Regions from separate parts of the Salibacterium sp. K-3 genome, predicted to be linked through region 3. Evidence: predicted binding sites of a transcription regulator. Region 3 holds the regulator's gene; each other region holds the start of a gene.

What was found. The regulator LexA, encoded in region 3, represses DNA repair genes until DNA is damaged. The targets are predictions, from matches to a motif close to CGAACATATGTTCG.
Region 1: ACW9JV_RS15995 (2OG-Fe dioxygenase family protein) is a predicted target of LexA. The motif match lies at 2,879-2,892, and genes of this name have one in related genera.
Region 2: ACW9JV_RS07085 (DNA polymerase IV) is a predicted target of LexA. The motif match lies at 1,699-1,712, and genes of this name have one in related genera.
Region 4: ACW9JV_RS11310 (WYL domain-containing protein) is a predicted target of LexA. The motif match lies at 1,724-1,737, and genes of this name have one in related genera.

The regions. Positions count from the first base shown of each region.
Region 1 is NZ_JBSVZE010000003.1:71,871-75,867, reverse strand. Features, by position in the region: gene ltrA (group II intron reverse transcriptase/maturase) at 1-1,235, shown strand, start outside; gene ACW9JV_RS16000 (DUF2584 family protein) at 1,709-1,951, shown strand; gene ACW9JV_RS15995 (2OG-Fe dioxygenase family protein) at 1,967-2,773, opposite strand; gene ACW9JV_RS15990 (DNA topoisomerase 3) at 2,920-3,997, shown strand, end outside.
Region 2 is NZ_JBSVZE010000001.1:1,422,151-1,426,147, forward strand. Features, by position in the region: gene ACW9JV_RS07080 (DUF2512 family protein) at 1-365, opposite strand, end outside; gene ACW9JV_RS07085 (DNA polymerase IV) at 428-1,657, opposite strand; partial or broken gene ACW9JV_RS07090 (thioredoxin family protein) at 1,788-1,994, opposite strand; gene ACW9JV_RS07095 (haloacid dehalogenase type II) at 2,165-2,824, opposite strand; gene ACW9JV_RS07100 (hypothetical protein) at 2,977-3,267, shown strand; gene ACW9JV_RS07105 (ATP-grasp domain-containing protein) at 3,408-3,997, shown strand, end outside.
Region 3 is NZ_JBSVZE010000001.1:1,770,358-1,774,354, forward strand. Features, by position in the region: gene glnA (type I glutamate--ammonia ligase) at 1-898, shown strand, start outside; gene lexA (transcriptional repressor LexA) at 1,119-1,742, opposite strand; gene ACW9JV_RS08805 (hypothetical protein) at 1,905-2,099, shown strand; gene ACW9JV_RS08810 (YneB family resolvase-like protein) at 2,116-2,781, shown strand; gene ACW9JV_RS08815 (DUF896 domain-containing protein) at 2,922-3,161, shown strand; gene tkt (transketolase) at 3,356-3,997, shown strand, end outside.
Region 4 is NZ_JBSVZE010000001.1:2,248,725-2,252,721, reverse strand. Features, by position in the region: gene ACW9JV_RS11320 (hypothetical protein) at 1-223, opposite strand, end outside; gene ACW9JV_RS11315 (DUF3231 family protein) at 539-1,546, opposite strand; gene ACW9JV_RS11310 (WYL domain-containing protein) at 1,805-2,014, shown strand; partial or broken gene ACW9JV_RS11305 (sigma-70 family RNA polymerase sigma factor) at 2,118-2,444, shown strand; gene ACW9JV_RS11300 (hypothetical protein) at 2,542-2,886, shown strand; gene ACW9JV_RS11295 (HU family DNA-binding protein) at 3,125-3,397, opposite strand; gene mnhG (monovalent cation/H(+) antiporter subunit G) at 3,580-3,951, opposite strand; gene ACW9JV_RS11285 (Na(+)/H(+) antiporter subunit F1) at 3,932-3,997, opposite strand, start outside.

The sequences.
Region 1 (3,997 bases), on a different contig from region 3:
TGTTGGAAGATGTCTTACATCGTGACAACTTAAATCAAGCTTATCTCAAGGTGATCCAAAACAAAGGAACAGCCGGCGTGGATGGCAGGGACACGACGGAACTGAAACCTCAGATCTCCGAAGAGTGGACCAACATACACGAGGCTTTATTGTCAGGAACCTATCAACCGTCCCCAATCCGCCATGTCAAAATCCCGAAACCGGACGGAGGGCAACGGAAGCTGGGTATCCCGACGGTCATGGATCGCCTGATCCAGCAGGCTTTAAACCTTTATCTTCAACCGATTTATGACCCTGCGTTCTCGGAACACAGTTACGGATTCCGTCCGGGCCGGCGGGCTCATGATGCCGTTCGAAAGGCGAAACAGTATATCAACGAAGGATATACATGGGTGGTTGACATTGACCTGGAGAAATTCTTTGATACCGTCAACCACGACCGCCTGATGCGGACCTTGAGCCACCGGATCCAAGATGGACGGATCCTCCGAATCATCCGGAAATACCTACAAGCCGGTATGATGGATCAAGGTGTTGTCCAATCAAATAGAATGGGAACACCGCAGGGAAGTCCGTTAAGTCCCCTCCTCTCCAACATTGTATTGGATGAATGGGACAAAGAAATGGAGAAACGCGGCATACGCTTCGTGCGATACGCCGACGACTGCCAGATTTACGCCGGCTCCCGAAAAGCGGCGGAACGCATTTTCCGGAAGATGACCCGGTTCCTGGAGAAAACGATGAGGTTGAAGGTGAACCAAACGAAAAGTGCGGTGGACCGACCCTGGAAACGAAAGTTTCTGGGATTCAGCTTCACCGCTTCTTCCAAAGGGAATTCGAAAATCCGGATTCATCGACAATCACTGGAACGGGCCAAAGACCGCATCCGAATGATTACGTCCCGACGCTGGAGCATTTCCATGGACGACCGTATAAAGAGACTGAACCAGTTTCTTGTCGGGTGGAGGAACTACTTCGCTCTGGCAGAAACGCCAACGCCATTCCGAAGAATGATGGAATGGATACGCCGGAGACTCCGTATGATCCAATGGAAAGAGTGGAAAACACCGAGAACGAGAAAGAGGAAATTGCGTGGACTGGGGGTATCACCCGCTAAAGCCTATGAATGGGGAAATACCAGAAAAGGATACTGGCGGGTGGCCTGCAGTCCAATCCTCCACCATACATTAAACGACGCCTATTGGCGTCGTCTGGGGTTAAAATCGTTGATTTAACGTTTGATTTTCATGAAACCGCCGAGTACGGCCCCGTACGCTCGGTGGTGAGAGAGGACGGGGGTTAGTCACCCCCTCCTACTCAATTTTCAGGAGTTTCATCGTTTCGCTGTGCAGTCTATGCTCCGTTCTTTTGCCAGCGTGAATGGATGGAATCCGATTGAAGTCTATCTATATGGCCTGGTCATCCGGCATTACCAGTGTCTCCTATTTGCATCTCCTTCCGTGGCTTCTCGGAATTTCAGCTGCTCGCCTGTGCCGTTGTCCATCCACTCGTAACCATCAGCCTGCAGGGACTGCTCGTCGAGCCTTATCTGCAGGTTCGTACCATCTCACACTCTGGAATCTTCCGTTTGCTCTCCTGTTTGGCGCAGCCGAACGGCACTTGGATATTTTTTGTTATAGAAGGATTTGTTCCGGGAATGTCGAATCATAACGTAAGATGAAACATTCAGGAAGGGAGGAAACCGGCTATGGGATTTTCCATTGAAATGAACTGGGAAATCATTACGCACAAGCATTCTGAACGGTTGGGAGAACGATCTTTTCGTCTCGTGAAAGATGGGTACCACCTTTATCCGCTGGATACGGCGGTGGATATACAGACTGAAGAAGGGAGACCGCCGTTTGGCACAGCGGTCATTACAAAAGTGGAATGGGGGACCGGCAGGACGACACTGCATTATGAGCTGGTGGCACTGACCTCGGTGAACTAAACAGTGCGCGCCTTTCTATACGTAAATCATGGCATCTGTGCTGCCCTGCATGCTACGCAGCTGATCGGGGTCTGCTATTACCGTCGGCTGAAAATCGATCAGCACCGCCGAGCGTTCCCCGGGACCGTCTCCGGTTCCTTTCTCCACGTCCCCGACAAAATGGGTGACAAGCGGATCATAGACACTGTAAGACTCCAGCGGCTCCTCAAGGTAAAACGACTCCTGGATATCACGTTCCGGAACATCCTCAGGCATTTTCCCTTTGTGCCGGGGAAATGATATGGCATTCATGGCTCCGGAAATATTGCTGCGCCGGATCAAATGGGCGAACGTAAAGGGTTCGCCGTCCTGATGCAGCGTATTAGGGGAAGACACTGCCACATCTCCTTGCTTTTCCACTCTCAGCTTCACAAAATGCACACCTGCATGAAACGGCATCAATGCATCTTCCCGCATCCAGAAGGTTTCCCTGAAATCAAAACGGATCATTTCCTGCAGCAGCCTGTTTTTCATCGAACGCTGCTCCAGCGAAGGAAAGCGCCGGTATTCGCCCGTATATTCCGGATTAAAACTTCCCTGAAAGTATTCGTAGTAAGCCTTTCCGTCGATATGGGTTTCCGGAAGCCACGTTATCTCATGCGTGCCGGGCATCACAAGAGCTCTGGCGTAACGCCGGTACCGGTTTAGATGAGGGGCGTATTCATCCGCAGGCAGATTGTCGAACGCATGCTGCAGTTCCAGGAGATCCTCATTGATCCCCGGATAATGTATTTTATCTTTTAAATGGTAATATTCGTACCCTGCTTTTTTTAACTGACTCACAGGTATGACCTCCATCTCTCATGTTTCCCATAAAAGTCTATCATTTTTTTCTGTCTGCGATAAGAGAAAGCATTTCAAAAAAGAACGATATCCTCTATACTGAAAAGAACATACATTCGATATCAACGAGGAAGGAGCTGTCTGCCATGCCGGTGATTCTGGCAGAGAAACCAAGTCAGGCCAAAGCATACGCCGCTGCGTTCCCGAAAGGGCAGAAAAAAGAAGGGTATATGACCATTCCCGCCTGTCCGGCTTTTCCGGAAGGAGCGGTGCTGACCTGGGGAATCGGCCACCTGATCGAACTGAAAAGCCCGGCGGAATACGAAGCATCATGGAAACGCTGGAGCCTGAATCATCTGCCGATGCTCCCGCAGACGTTTGAATTCCGTCCTTCACAGAAAACGAAAAAGCAGTTTCAGATTGTGCGCCGCCTTCTGAAACAGGCGGATTATATTGTCGTTGCCACCGATTGTGACCGGGAAGGGGAAAATATCGCACAGAGCATTATCCAGGAGGCCGGAGTATCTGATAAACCGCAGCAGCGGCTCTGGATTAACAGCCTTGAAAAAGAGGAAGTGAGAAAAGGGTTTGAACGCCTGCGGGACGGAAAAGTATTTCATCCGTTGTATCAGGAAGCGCAGGCGCGCCAGATTTCAGACTGGGTCGTCGGCATGAACGCCAGCCGGCTCTACACGTTGCTGCTAAAAAACAAAGGGTTGAACCACGTATTCAGTGTCGGACGGGTGCAGACTCCGACCTTGAAATTGATTTACGACCGCCAGAAGGAAATCGAACAGTTCGTCCCGGAGCCTTATTATGAGATCAAGGCTTCCTTTGAAACAAAAGCAGGGTCCTATAAGGGAAAAACGAACAAAACATACGGAACGCAGGAAGAAGCGGAAAAAACGCTGAGCGCGCATAGCATCGGTTCAGAAGAAAAAGGAAGCATTGAAGCGGTCGATGTAAAGGAAAAACGGATCAAACCACCGATGCTTCATTCTCTCTCCAGTCTGCAGACACTCGCAAATAAAAAGTATAAATACAGTCCGTCCCGAACACTCGAGATTGTGCAGAGCCTGTATGATGAACCGCTGAAACTTGTCACATACCCGAGAACCGACACTCAGCATATTACGAACAGCGAATACGCCTATGTCAAACAGAACATTTCGGCATGGCAGCAGATCACCGGAGACGATTTTCACGCCGAAGAGCCGCGTGCCA
Region 2 (3,997 bases), 350 kb from region 3:
TAGGAATATACTTTTGGATTTTTGGAAATGACGGTGTTGATGACATATTTATGAAAGAACCATTCTCCTGCTCCGATGAGAACTCCGGCGGACAGCGCTGTAAAAAAGGACACAGGCCCATTCAGAATAAACGGTCCTGCGGCCCAGATAACCAATGCACCTAATCCGACGTCAGCTAAGGTGGAAACGGCATTATTTGTCGCTTTTAATATGAATAAATCCCCGACGACATATGCAGCTCCTGTCACAATTAATGCCAGCCCGGCTATATTCCAGAACGGGTATTCCCCGGCTGTCAGCAGGACTATTAATAGGATCAGGAATGTAAGCATGGCTTTGATTCCCAATGCGATAACATGATTCACATTCTTTCCTCCTTTCATCAGGCTTAGGTTCTGCAGAAGGGAAGGGAATATGCGGCTGCTCGTTATTTATAATGCCCGCCGATTTTCCGGGCCCGAAGCAATGCCTGTCCGGCTTTTGTAAGGGAAGAAGCTTGGAGGACGGCAGCACTGCCGAAACGCTCTTTCAGCTGATCCATGGTATCGTTCAGGCTTTCTTTATCCTGAAGCGGCTGAAACAGGGACAGCTGCTGGAACGTATCGGGAACCAGCTGATCCAGGGTGATGCCGGCACTGCGGATGGGATACCCGTCCCAATGTTCCTGGAATAAGCGGCAGACTGTTTTGTAAATCACAGCTCCGTCATTCGTGTAGTCCATCAATTTCTGCTGCCGGTGAAATCCGGCAGGGAAATCAAAATCATGGCCGCCGGCACCGGCGGAAACGACACAACCCATACAGCCGTTGGCCCGCACCCGGCGTGCCACTTCTTCACTCAATTCGAGCAGTACGACATGAATGTCCTCCCAGCTGTAATAATCGCGCGGCAGGGTCATATGGTGGCCGATTCCTTTGCGGTGGACGTGGGTATCGACGGTGACCGGTGAAGAGTCCCGTCCGTAAGCCGTTTGCTGGAGCAGCTCGCCGTTAATGCCCCAGCGTTTTTTGAGCTGGTCCAGCGGGAAGTCCGCCAGCTGACCGATCGTCCGGATTCCCATGTTGCGCAGGTGCTGCTCCATTTTCCGGCCCACCCCAAAAAGATCGCCGATAGGACGGGGCCAAAGCTGCTCCTGCATGTTGGAGTGGGATAGGGTGAACATTTCTTCCGGTGCTTTTTTGGCAAAATGGTCACAGGCCATCTTGGCAAGAACCTTGGTCGGGCCGATGCCGATCCGGGCATTCACACCGAGCATCCGCTTCACCTGGCGTTTCAGGAGCCGGGCGGTTTCCTCCGGCTTTTCATCCGGTTGGAGCACATGGGTCATTTCCACGAAAATTTCATCTACACTGTACGGTTCCACCTGATCGCTGATGGATTCGAACACGGCGGCGATTTCGACCGAAGCATGCAGATAGGTCTGCATACGCGGTCGTATGACCGTGAGATGCGGGCATTTACTTTCTGCTTCCCACAGTGCTTCCGCTGTCTTAACTCCCCATTTTTTGGCTTCCGGACAGGCCGCCAGAATGACACCGCTGCGAATCTTTGGGTCGCCTGCGACAACGACCGGATGATCTGTCAGCTCCGGGTGGAAGACTTTCTCCAGACTGGCGTAAAACGACTGCATGTCGATGAGAAAAACAATACGTTCCATGGGCATCGCTCCATGATAAATATATATGTATTAAGTATATGAGAACAAATGTTCCTTTATCAATCGGAGATGATTTCCAACTACAGCGAATAAAAAAAGAGGCGCCCCGGACGGGCGCCTCCTTGTTTTGTCAGGAGAGGGCGAATTCTTTCACACGCTCTTCCGGAACGAATCCGACAGAGCGGTCTCTTTCTTCGCCGTTTTTGAGCAGGACCATGGTTGGGATGCTCTGGATCCCGAACTGTGCGGCTAAATCGGAGGATTGATCGACATCAACATAGTAAAAATCAACATCCTCCAACTGCTCGGATACGCTTGAGACCACCGGCCTCAATTGTCGGCATCCTGGTCACCAGTCGGCACCAAATTCAAGAACCGCCGGACGGCTCATGTTATCGGCGAGGTTTCTGTATTCTTCTGCAGTAATGGTTTCTGCCATGTTATGACCTCCTTTCACGAAAAGTATAAACGATTCGGAGCCCGTTCAAAAAATAATCTGTTTGGACATCAGTTTTCCAGCGGTACAAGAGAGCTCCATTCGTAATCCGGGTCCAGCTGAAGCTCTTCTATTGGTGCACCGCTCCGGTTTACCCACGCTGTCGTAAAGCCGAATGCTTTTGCGCCGCTGATATCCCAGCCGTTGCTCGATAAAAAGGTGATATCGGATCGGCGGGTATGGATATAATCAAGAATAAGGTGGTAAGCAGCGGGTGATGGCTTGTATTGTTTGACGTCCTCCACGCTCAGCACATGATCGATGCAGGAACGGATATCCCCGGAGAGGAGCAGCGGCTCCAGCATGTCTCTAGACCCATTGCTGAAAACAACGACGGTCTCCCCACGTTCTTTCAGAGTCCGGAGGATGCGGGCACTTTCAGGAAACAGATCAAGCGAACGATAGGCCTGCAGCAGCTCCAGTTCCATTCCGCGGGATAAGGATAAGCCGGTGGAGGCTGCGGCATAGCGGAGTGCATCCCGGGTTACTTCCGAAAAAGGCCGGTATTTTCCCATCGCCTGCCGCAGAAAGGTGTATTGAATCTGTTTTTCCCGCCATAGGCGGCTTAACGTTTCACCTTTTTCAGGTGCGGCTTTTTCACAATCCGTGGTAATGGATTGGACATCAAACAGTGTACCGTATACGTCAAAGACATAAACGTTGGAATCCATCGAATCCCTCCTTTTCAACAAAGGGATTCCCGTTTTTCCGATAAGCCATGCATCCTTTCTACCCGCAGGCCTGTAAAACAGCAGATTTTACGTTTAAAATCATAACAGCAGGGAACGAAAAACAAGTACGGACATTACAAAGGAGGCTCACGATGAAAATTGATAAAATATTTTTAGGAAAAGATGAACGGATTCCATTTGATACCGGAGAATTAACGGTGAAAAATAATGACCCGGAGCAGTGGGAAGCCGTGATCTACGGGGTGAAGAACCAGCGCTTTTTTATGGAAGCTTTAAGGGACAGCCGTAAAGAGCATTTGATTTTTGAAACCGAAAGCGGCACGATGGACGGAATGGTCGCTGTGGAAGGACTGGATCCGGCTGCTGTGGAAAATGTCGTCACTGTCACCGGCGTCAGTACATTAAACGGTTATAAACAGTAAAAAAAGGTCATCCCGGACGTACTTTCGGTCCGGGATCTTTTTTATTTCTCTGCTGTTTTTCAGCTCATAAACTTCTGCATTCCCGGCAAAAATAGCATTATGCAGACAGCTAAAAGCGATAAAGAAGGGGATGCGTGAACATGACAAGCACACAGCAGGACAACAATTACAAAACAGCGCTGATCGGGTGGAGTCTTCCTACCATTGAAGCCGCAGACGAGCTCGGCCGTGCATTTATTATCGTCGGGCCGCCGCACTGTGAGCAGTATGCTGTAAAATACGATCTTCCTTTTATTGCATGGGATTTTGATCATTATAAAAAACATTATTCCATGGAAGACGTATGGGAGCAGAGTGAAGAACTATATCAGCTGCTCAAAGATGAAAACACAGGTCTGGCCGTACCGTTATTTGAGGATACCGTAGAATGGGCGGCAGCCATTAACGGAAGAATAAAGGAAGATCCAAAGATTTTCCATCATTCCCTGCTGTTCCGTCATAAAGGAAAAATGAAGCGGAGGGCCCTTTTAGGCGGTCTGAAGGTCGGTGTGTTTGAAGAAGCTGCCGATAGAAATGACGTAAAACAATTTTTCCGGCGGGTGAATGATGCGATGCTGCGGCACGGGGAGGAAGAAAAGGATCCAGTTCACGTAAAGGCGTTCGATAAAGCAGGAAACGTTGGACACCGGATCATCCGCTCGGAAGAAGACATCGACCGTCTCGAAGACGA
Region 3 (3,997 bases):
GACGATGGAACTGAACGACAAAGGCGGGTACTTCGACCTTGCGCCGACCGACCTCGGTGAAAACTGCCGCCGTGACATTGTTCTTGAACTTGAAGACATGGGATTTGAAATTGAAGCTTCCCACCACGAAGTGGCGCCGGGACAGCATGAAATTGACTTTAAATATGCGGATGCTGTAACAACCTGCGATAATATCCAGACGTTTAAACTGGTTGTTAAGACGATCGCAAGAAAACACGGTCTTCACGCTACGTTTATGCCGAAGCCGCTGTTCGGCGTAAACGGATCCGGCATGCACTGCAACATGTCGCTGTTTAAAGGCAAGGAAAATGCGTTTTACGACAAGAAAACCGATTCTCAGCTCAGCGAAACAGCGATGCAGTTCCTTGCAGGAATTCTGGAGCACGCCCAGGCCTTTACAGCGTTGACCAACCCGATTGTAAACTCCTATAAGCGCCTTGTACCAGGCTTTGAAGCACCAGTATATGTAGCCTGGTCTCTGAGAAACAGAAGTCCGCTTGTCCGGATTCCGTCTTCCCGCGGTATGAGCACCCGCATTGAAGTGAGAAGCCCGGATCCGGCTGCGAACCCGTATCTGGCTATGGCATCTATGCTGGCATCCGGCCTGGACGGCATTAAGAGAAAGCTGAGTGCTCCGGAGCCGACAGACCGCAACATCTATGTCATGACGAAAGAAGAGCGTGAAGAAGAAGGGATCAAAGACCTTCCGGCTGATCTGCGTGAATCGCTCGATAATCTTCTCGGCGATGAAACTCTCGTAAATGCGATTGGATCCCACGCTATTGAGCATTTTGCCGAGGCAAAAGAGATTGAATGGGATATGTTCCGAAGCCAGGTCCACCCTTGGGAAAGAGAACAGTTCATGTCCACGTACTAACATTCAGAAGCCCTGTCACTGTAATGGTGGCAGGGTTTTTTTAGCATAAGAACATCTTGCAGGCGGGCCCCTTGCGTTTTTCTTACCAGTACAGAGGTATGGTCTTTCCAGCGTTCACGGTGCAGGAATCCGCCGGTATCAAAAAAACCGCGGAACTGTCTTTTGAGACAGCTCCGCGGTTTTTTGAGGTGCAGAACTACCGAAGCTCATGGTAAATGATCTAATGCAGGGTTCGGAAAACCCCGGTGACCTTCCCGAGAATGGTACAGTTATCGAGAATGATTGGGTCCATGGCGGCATTTTCCGGCTGCAGCCGGATATAATGATCCTCTTTATAGAATCTTTTCACGGTAGCCTCAAGTTCCTCTGTCATCGCCACAATGATATCACCGTTATCAGCAGTCTGCTCCTGTTTGACAATGACAAGATCCCCGTCATAAATGCCGGCTTCAATCATGCTGTCTCCTTCAATGGTCAATACGAATACTTTTTCATCGGAAACCATACGATCAGGAAGAGGAATATACTCATCAATGTTTTCCACTGCCGTAATCGGCTCGCCGGCTGTAACCTTACCGAGAACCGGAACATAAACAGCCTGGCTTTCAGATATGGAAACATTTTCTTCTTCCAGTTCCAGGACTTCAATGGCCCGCGGCTTCGTCGGATCCCGGCGTATATATCCTTTGTTTTCCAGTCTGGCTAGGTGGCCGTGGACGGTGGAACTTGAAGCAAGTCCCACCGATTCTCCGATTTCCCGGACGGATGGAGGGTAGCCTTTCATTTTTACTTCGTCTTTTATATAGTCGAGAATCTGCTGTTGTCTTCTGGACAGTTTAGGCATAGGCTGCACCTCATTTTCCAAATATTTATTGAGTTTATTGTACCATGGAAAACATATGTCCGCAAACACTCGTTCTAATTTTCCCTTGACGGGAACAATAGTTCTATATATACTGGTGGTATCTAAAGACGGAACAGATATTCTCATTACTGGAGGGGTAGTATGATTTCCAAATGCAAAAGGCTGAATAAACAGGAATGGATGATTCTTCTAATCTTTATCTTGTCTATTATTATGATGATTACTGTGGTGGAATGGTCGCAGGCTTCGGATGAATACAACAAAAACATGAATCTTGTAGAAGAGGAAGAGCCGTCTGATATACTGACCTATGACTGGACAGTCAACTACAAATAGAAAGTGAAGGAATGACATGACAAGCTGCATTATTTACTGCCGCGTCAGCACGACGAAACAAACACAGCAGAGTTCCCTGAAACGCCAGCAGGAAGAGCTTTTCCTGTTAGCCCAAAACCAGGGATTTCAGGTATATCAGACGATTACGGAGGAAGCCGGCGGTTATTCCCTGGAAAGGGACGGACTGCTTGAGATGATGGAGCGGTTTTCGGGAAACGAAGCAGATGTGCTCTGCGTTCAGGATGAAACGCGGCTCGGCCGTGGAAACGCCAGGATTGCGCTGCTTCATCAGCTGTCTGCTCTGGATATCCCCGTTTATACGGTAAGGGATGAAGGGCAAATGCAGCTTTCAGAAAACGACAATATGCTGATGGACATCCTGTCCTTGGTAGAGGAACAGCAGCGGCGCCTTCATAATTTAAAGATAAAGCGGGGAATGAAGCGCGCTGTTGCATCCGGTTATCACCCGGAGAACAATCTTACCGGCAATGACGGAGGAGGAAGAAAGAAAAAAGAAGCTCCGATTGAAGAAATCGTGAGACTCCGAAACAGGGAGCTTCCCTTCTATGATATTGCTGCCACCCTGCGCGGGCTTGGGTATTCCATCTCAAAGGCAACGGTTCATCGAAGGTATCAGGCCTATATGGAGGAGCAGAATACATACGGGGCGAATCAGGAGTAATTCTGATGAACGTGCTTTTCAGTATAGTGAAATCTTTTTCATCCTTTCTCATCCTGAGCAGTCCTGTTTGCATTCCCGAATTTCCTGATTTACATTTAGTATAGAACCTTACAAGGAAAAAGGGAGGTTAATCAAGGCTTATGCTATCGCAGGAAAAGATTGACCGGATTAATGAACTGGCACGCCGCTCAAAAACCACAGGATTAACAGAACAGGAAGAAGAGGAACAGCATGAACTGCGTAATGAATACCTGGCGAAGTTCCGCTCTTCATTCAAAAGTCAACTCCAGTCCGTTAAAGTAGTAGACCAGGAGGGCGATGACGTCACACCTCAAAAACTGGAAAAAGCCAAGCGCAACAACCCTCATTTCCGCGGGTGACAGCATGATCCGTTCAACCTATAGATAAAGGTAACCCTGATGATCCGTTGATCGTCAGGGTTTTTATATGTTTGCGCCCCCGTCCCCGGAGCTGAACGGACATCTCCGGTTGTGCTATCGGACATTTCCGTTTATGATAAAATAGGCAGTATATGATACATAACAGAAGTGATAAAAGAAAGGCAGGGAATCTAATGACAGCAGATCATGTAGAAGAATTGGCGGTCAATACGATACGTACTTTATCCGTGGACAGTGTGGAAAAAGCAAATTCCGGACATCCCGGACTTCCGATGGGAGCGGCCCCTATGGCGTATAAGCTGTGGTCTTCCTTTTTAAACCATAACCCCGGAAACCCGGACTGGTTCAACCGGGATCGGTTTGTTCTCTCGGCTGGACACGGTTCGATGCTCTTATACAGCCTCCTTCATTTGTCCGGGTATGACCTTTCCCTCGACGAACTGAAAAATTTCAGGCAGTGGGGCAGTAAAACTCCCGGCCATCCCGAGTTTGGAGATACACCGGGAGTGGAAGCGACCACCGGTCCGCTCGGACAGGGTATTGGTATGGCTGTGGGTATGGCTATGGCTGAACGCCATCTCGCTGCCGTTTATAACACCGAAGACATTCCTCTTGTCGATCACTATACGTATGTGCTCTGCGGAGACGGTGATCTGATGGAAGGGATATCTGCTGAATCCGCTTCCCTGGCAGGGCATCTGCAGCTAAGCCGGTTGATTATGCTCTATGACTCCAATGATGTTTCGCTGGATGGAGACCTTCATCAGGCGTTTTCCGAAGATGTGTTGAAACGGTATGAAGCCTGCGGATGGCAT
Region 4 (3,997 bases), 480 kb from region 3:
CAGGAAGAAAACCATATGTAAAAGATGGAATACCGTTAAGAAAAAAGACGTTGTTGGTGACAGTCCACCAATTATATACTTCTGCCATTTGAAAATGGATGGTATCGAGCATCAAAGTGAAAAAGGCTACAGATAAAAATCGTCTAAGCTTTGTTGAATCTAAGAAAATTAATATAAACCAGGGAACAATAAGTAAAACCCAGGGTAAAATATTTTCTCCCATTTGTACTCTCCTCATGATCACTTAGAATTTTGGTCAAAACTACCGGGTACAGCGAATGACAATATTATAAATTATTACAAAGATCCACTTTTTCAGGTTTACCAAAAAAATAAAAATTATTCAGCTGCGCATTTCGTGGCTTATGCGCATGAACACCTAAAAGTGTTAATATAGAAATGATTAAAAGAGAAAAAATCCCAAACAATTGTTTGAAATTTCTGTTAGTATGATAATTGGGGGTTTTAGGCAGTGTGACGGCAACATGAAAACGGCATGGCTGCCGACCATTAAAAGGCGGGCAGATCATTACAAGATCTATTTTTTATTAGCTAATTCATCCCGGTCCGCTGCCCGTGGAGGCTCCTCCATCCATCCGTGTTTAATTATAATTCTCGCCCCACTATCCGCAAACTTTGCGATTTCAGCCATCAGCCTGCTGTACATAACACCGATATCCCTGCGCGGACTCATAGACATGCTTGTACCGTAATACCCAAGACTGATGGCCGTCAAAGTAGAGCAATAGAACATCATCTTTTTGTCAGAAAAGGTGTAAGCCGTTGAATCAGTAACCTCGGAGTCCAACATCATGGGACTGGGCAAATCATTTTCTTTCAGATAGGATTCGAAGATTTCACAATGTTTTTGGGCAATCTCCTTACCTTTCTTAAGATATTGAACCACCTCTTTGTTCTGAGCAACCTGGCTGTACCCCATCATGGTTGCAGACCCTAAAGCATTTCTTTGGAAGTTGGCATAAAGATTGGATATTTCCATCCCCGTTAACGGTCGTCTTTCTCCAAAGTACCCTGTTAAAAAACTTTTATCCTTAACATAATCAAGCGTTTTCGGCTTTGGAAGGTAGGGAGATCTTATATATAGGCCTCTGGATAATAAAAGGTCATTGCTCCATTTTATAATTTTATCTGATTCTGCGAGACAGGTACTGAAAAAATGATAAATATCCTCTCTCACAGCCAAACTTAAAGATATGCCATAATTATTAACTCCAAGTTTTCCTAATTGGTTCAGCGAATTTAAAAAGTACGTATCAGAAAACAAACGGGGGGCTGTTACATCTGCGTCTTCGCTTACGTTAAACCCATGAGGAACAGGATAATTTTCGTTATTAAATAGTTGTGTAATGGTACGAACTTGAGATTGAGAAACCTTTAAGGCGTATTGTAGTAATTCGTTTATCTCATCATCTTCGACGGTATTCACTTCACACTCTAAATGACAAATTGCAGCACTGTCATTCATATATGTTATCCATAATTGTGAGATTTCTGCTGAAGTTAATGAAATGTTTCGTTCTGACATTTGCATCCCTACTCTTTAGAAGAATAATTTTGTTTTTAGTCTGTACCATTTTTAATGTATATATTCTCTTGGGATTAACTTTAATATGAAACGGTATCGTCCGCATACTTATCCGGAAAATGTTAGCTGTTTGTGTCATTTTTTCCATATTGATCTCCTCTTTGTCTTATAATAATACGAACATTCATTCTCTATAGGTCTTGAAACGAAACAAGTGTTCGTATATAATAAAAGAAAAGCGAACGGGGAGGCTTCGTAATGGAAGGTGTCTTGAAGAGAGCTGCAGAGACGAAGGAACCGGTTCAGGTTATATACGAGAGCAGAGATGGAACGCTGAGTCAGAGAACAGTTACAGTACATCAGTTTAATGAAAAGCATGTGCTGGTGTGGTGCCATCATAGAAGAGCCATTCGATCTCTGAAGGTAAGTAACATTTTGTCAGCGGGAAGAATAAAACAATACGCTTGATTATGGAATCCAGAGATGACGCTTGATTATGGAATCCAGAGATGAAGTACCTCTGGATTTTAATATATATAGGAGAAACTCGAAGTACGTATACATATAACAACAAGAAGGCAATGAAATTTCTCTCATTGACGTATTGGAGGAAGACGGTCCCGATGTTGCTGATCTGATTCAGCTGAACATGGAAAAAAAGCAGGTGCTCGCCTATATGGATGTGCTTGATGAACGTGAAAAAGAAGTCATCATCTGCCGCTTCGGCCTGGAAAAGGAAAAAGAAAGGACCCAGCGCGAAATTGCAAAAGAGCTCGGCATTTCCCGGAGCTATGTTTCACGTATTGAAAAGCGGGCGCTGCTGAAACTGTTTCAGGAATTTTATAAGCAGCAGAAACTGGGGAGGTCCGGAAACAACCGGATGAATTTTATTCAGTAAAAGTTGTTGTTTTCATTATATTGAAATTAGGAGGTACCTTTTCGGACCTGGGTGAATATCATGGTTCTGAGATGAATCATGAAAGGAGAGTGTCGTGATGCAGAGCGGGTATCAAACCCAGTGGGATCATCAAGGAAACATGCAGGAGCAGTGCAGGCAGTACATGTATCATGATGTCGTATTAACCTTCCGTGACGGAAGCATGGCAGATGGTATCATTGAAGAGGTCGATTCTGAAAAAATCCAGATGCTGGTGGGCGAAAATGTGATGGCCGATGAGGAGGCAGGGAACAATCGACAGTTTGGGTACGGGTACGGATACGGACCGCAGCGGAGAAGATTCCGCCGTTTCCGGCGCCGGCAGTTTCCGCTGGGAGCGTTGGCAGCCCTGGCCCTGCTTCCTTACATTTCACCATATCCTTATGGACCGTACTATTATTAACGTATCGACCAGAAACATGGAGCTCCAATCTCTTTTCTTATAAAATGCCAATTTTCTCAGGGGTCTAAAATTGGCATATGTATAAAGAAACGGCAGCTAGCAAAACACGAAAGAAGCTTCCCCCTCAAAGGAGAGAGAAGCTTCTTTCCAACGCTTTGTAACCAGGACAGGCTCTCCTGTGTATTTCGGCTCTTTGGATATGTTTCCTTAACTTAACGGAGAGCCGTGTTTGTCCTGATTAGTTGACAGCGTCTTTAAGCTGCTTTCCTGGACGGAATGCAGGGTTTTTCGTTGCAGGAATCTTGATTTCGTCGCCGGTCTGCGGGTTACGTCCTTTGCGGGCCGCACGTTCGCGGACTTCAAAACTTCCAAATCCAACGAGCTGGATTTTATCTCCTTTTTTCAATGTTTCGGTAATGCTGTCGAATACTGCGTCTACTGCTTTGGAAGCATCCTTCTTCGAGATGTCTGCCTGCTCGGCAACAGCATTGATCAAATCTGTCTTATTCATAACATAACTCCCTTTCTTTCCAAGAATATAGAGCCTTTACACTACAAATTTACTTACGAATCCTTGATATGTCAAGTATTGACGGGGAATTTACACAAAAATGCGTCAGATTTATGCCTAGTATCGCCATATTTCACCATTTTATAACCCTTGTCGAAAAGGCAATTTACATATTCAGTAAATCAAGAGCGGGAAGAGCTCTCCTGTTTCCGTTTTTTCGTTTTTAATTGATCCTCAATACTGGAATCCCACAGCGTGACGCCGGTGTGATAGGCGGCTCTTGAAATAAGATGGCCGCCGACCGGCGCTGTAATGAAAACAAAGACGATGCCAAGCAGGATCCGGGCGCTGTAAAGCCCCTCTACGATGGCAAAGAACAGAAAAGCGCCGGTGAGAATACACATCACGCTGAGCGTGGAAGCTTTGGTCGCCGCATGGCTTCTTGTATAAATATCTGGAAGCCGGACGAGGCCGAAAGCACTGATTAAGCTTAAGACAGAACCTGCCAGCACAATGATGCCGATAATCCAGCTGCTAATCTCGTCTGCGCTCAATGACAACACCCTTTTCGATAAATTTAGAAAATGCGACGGTTCCGAT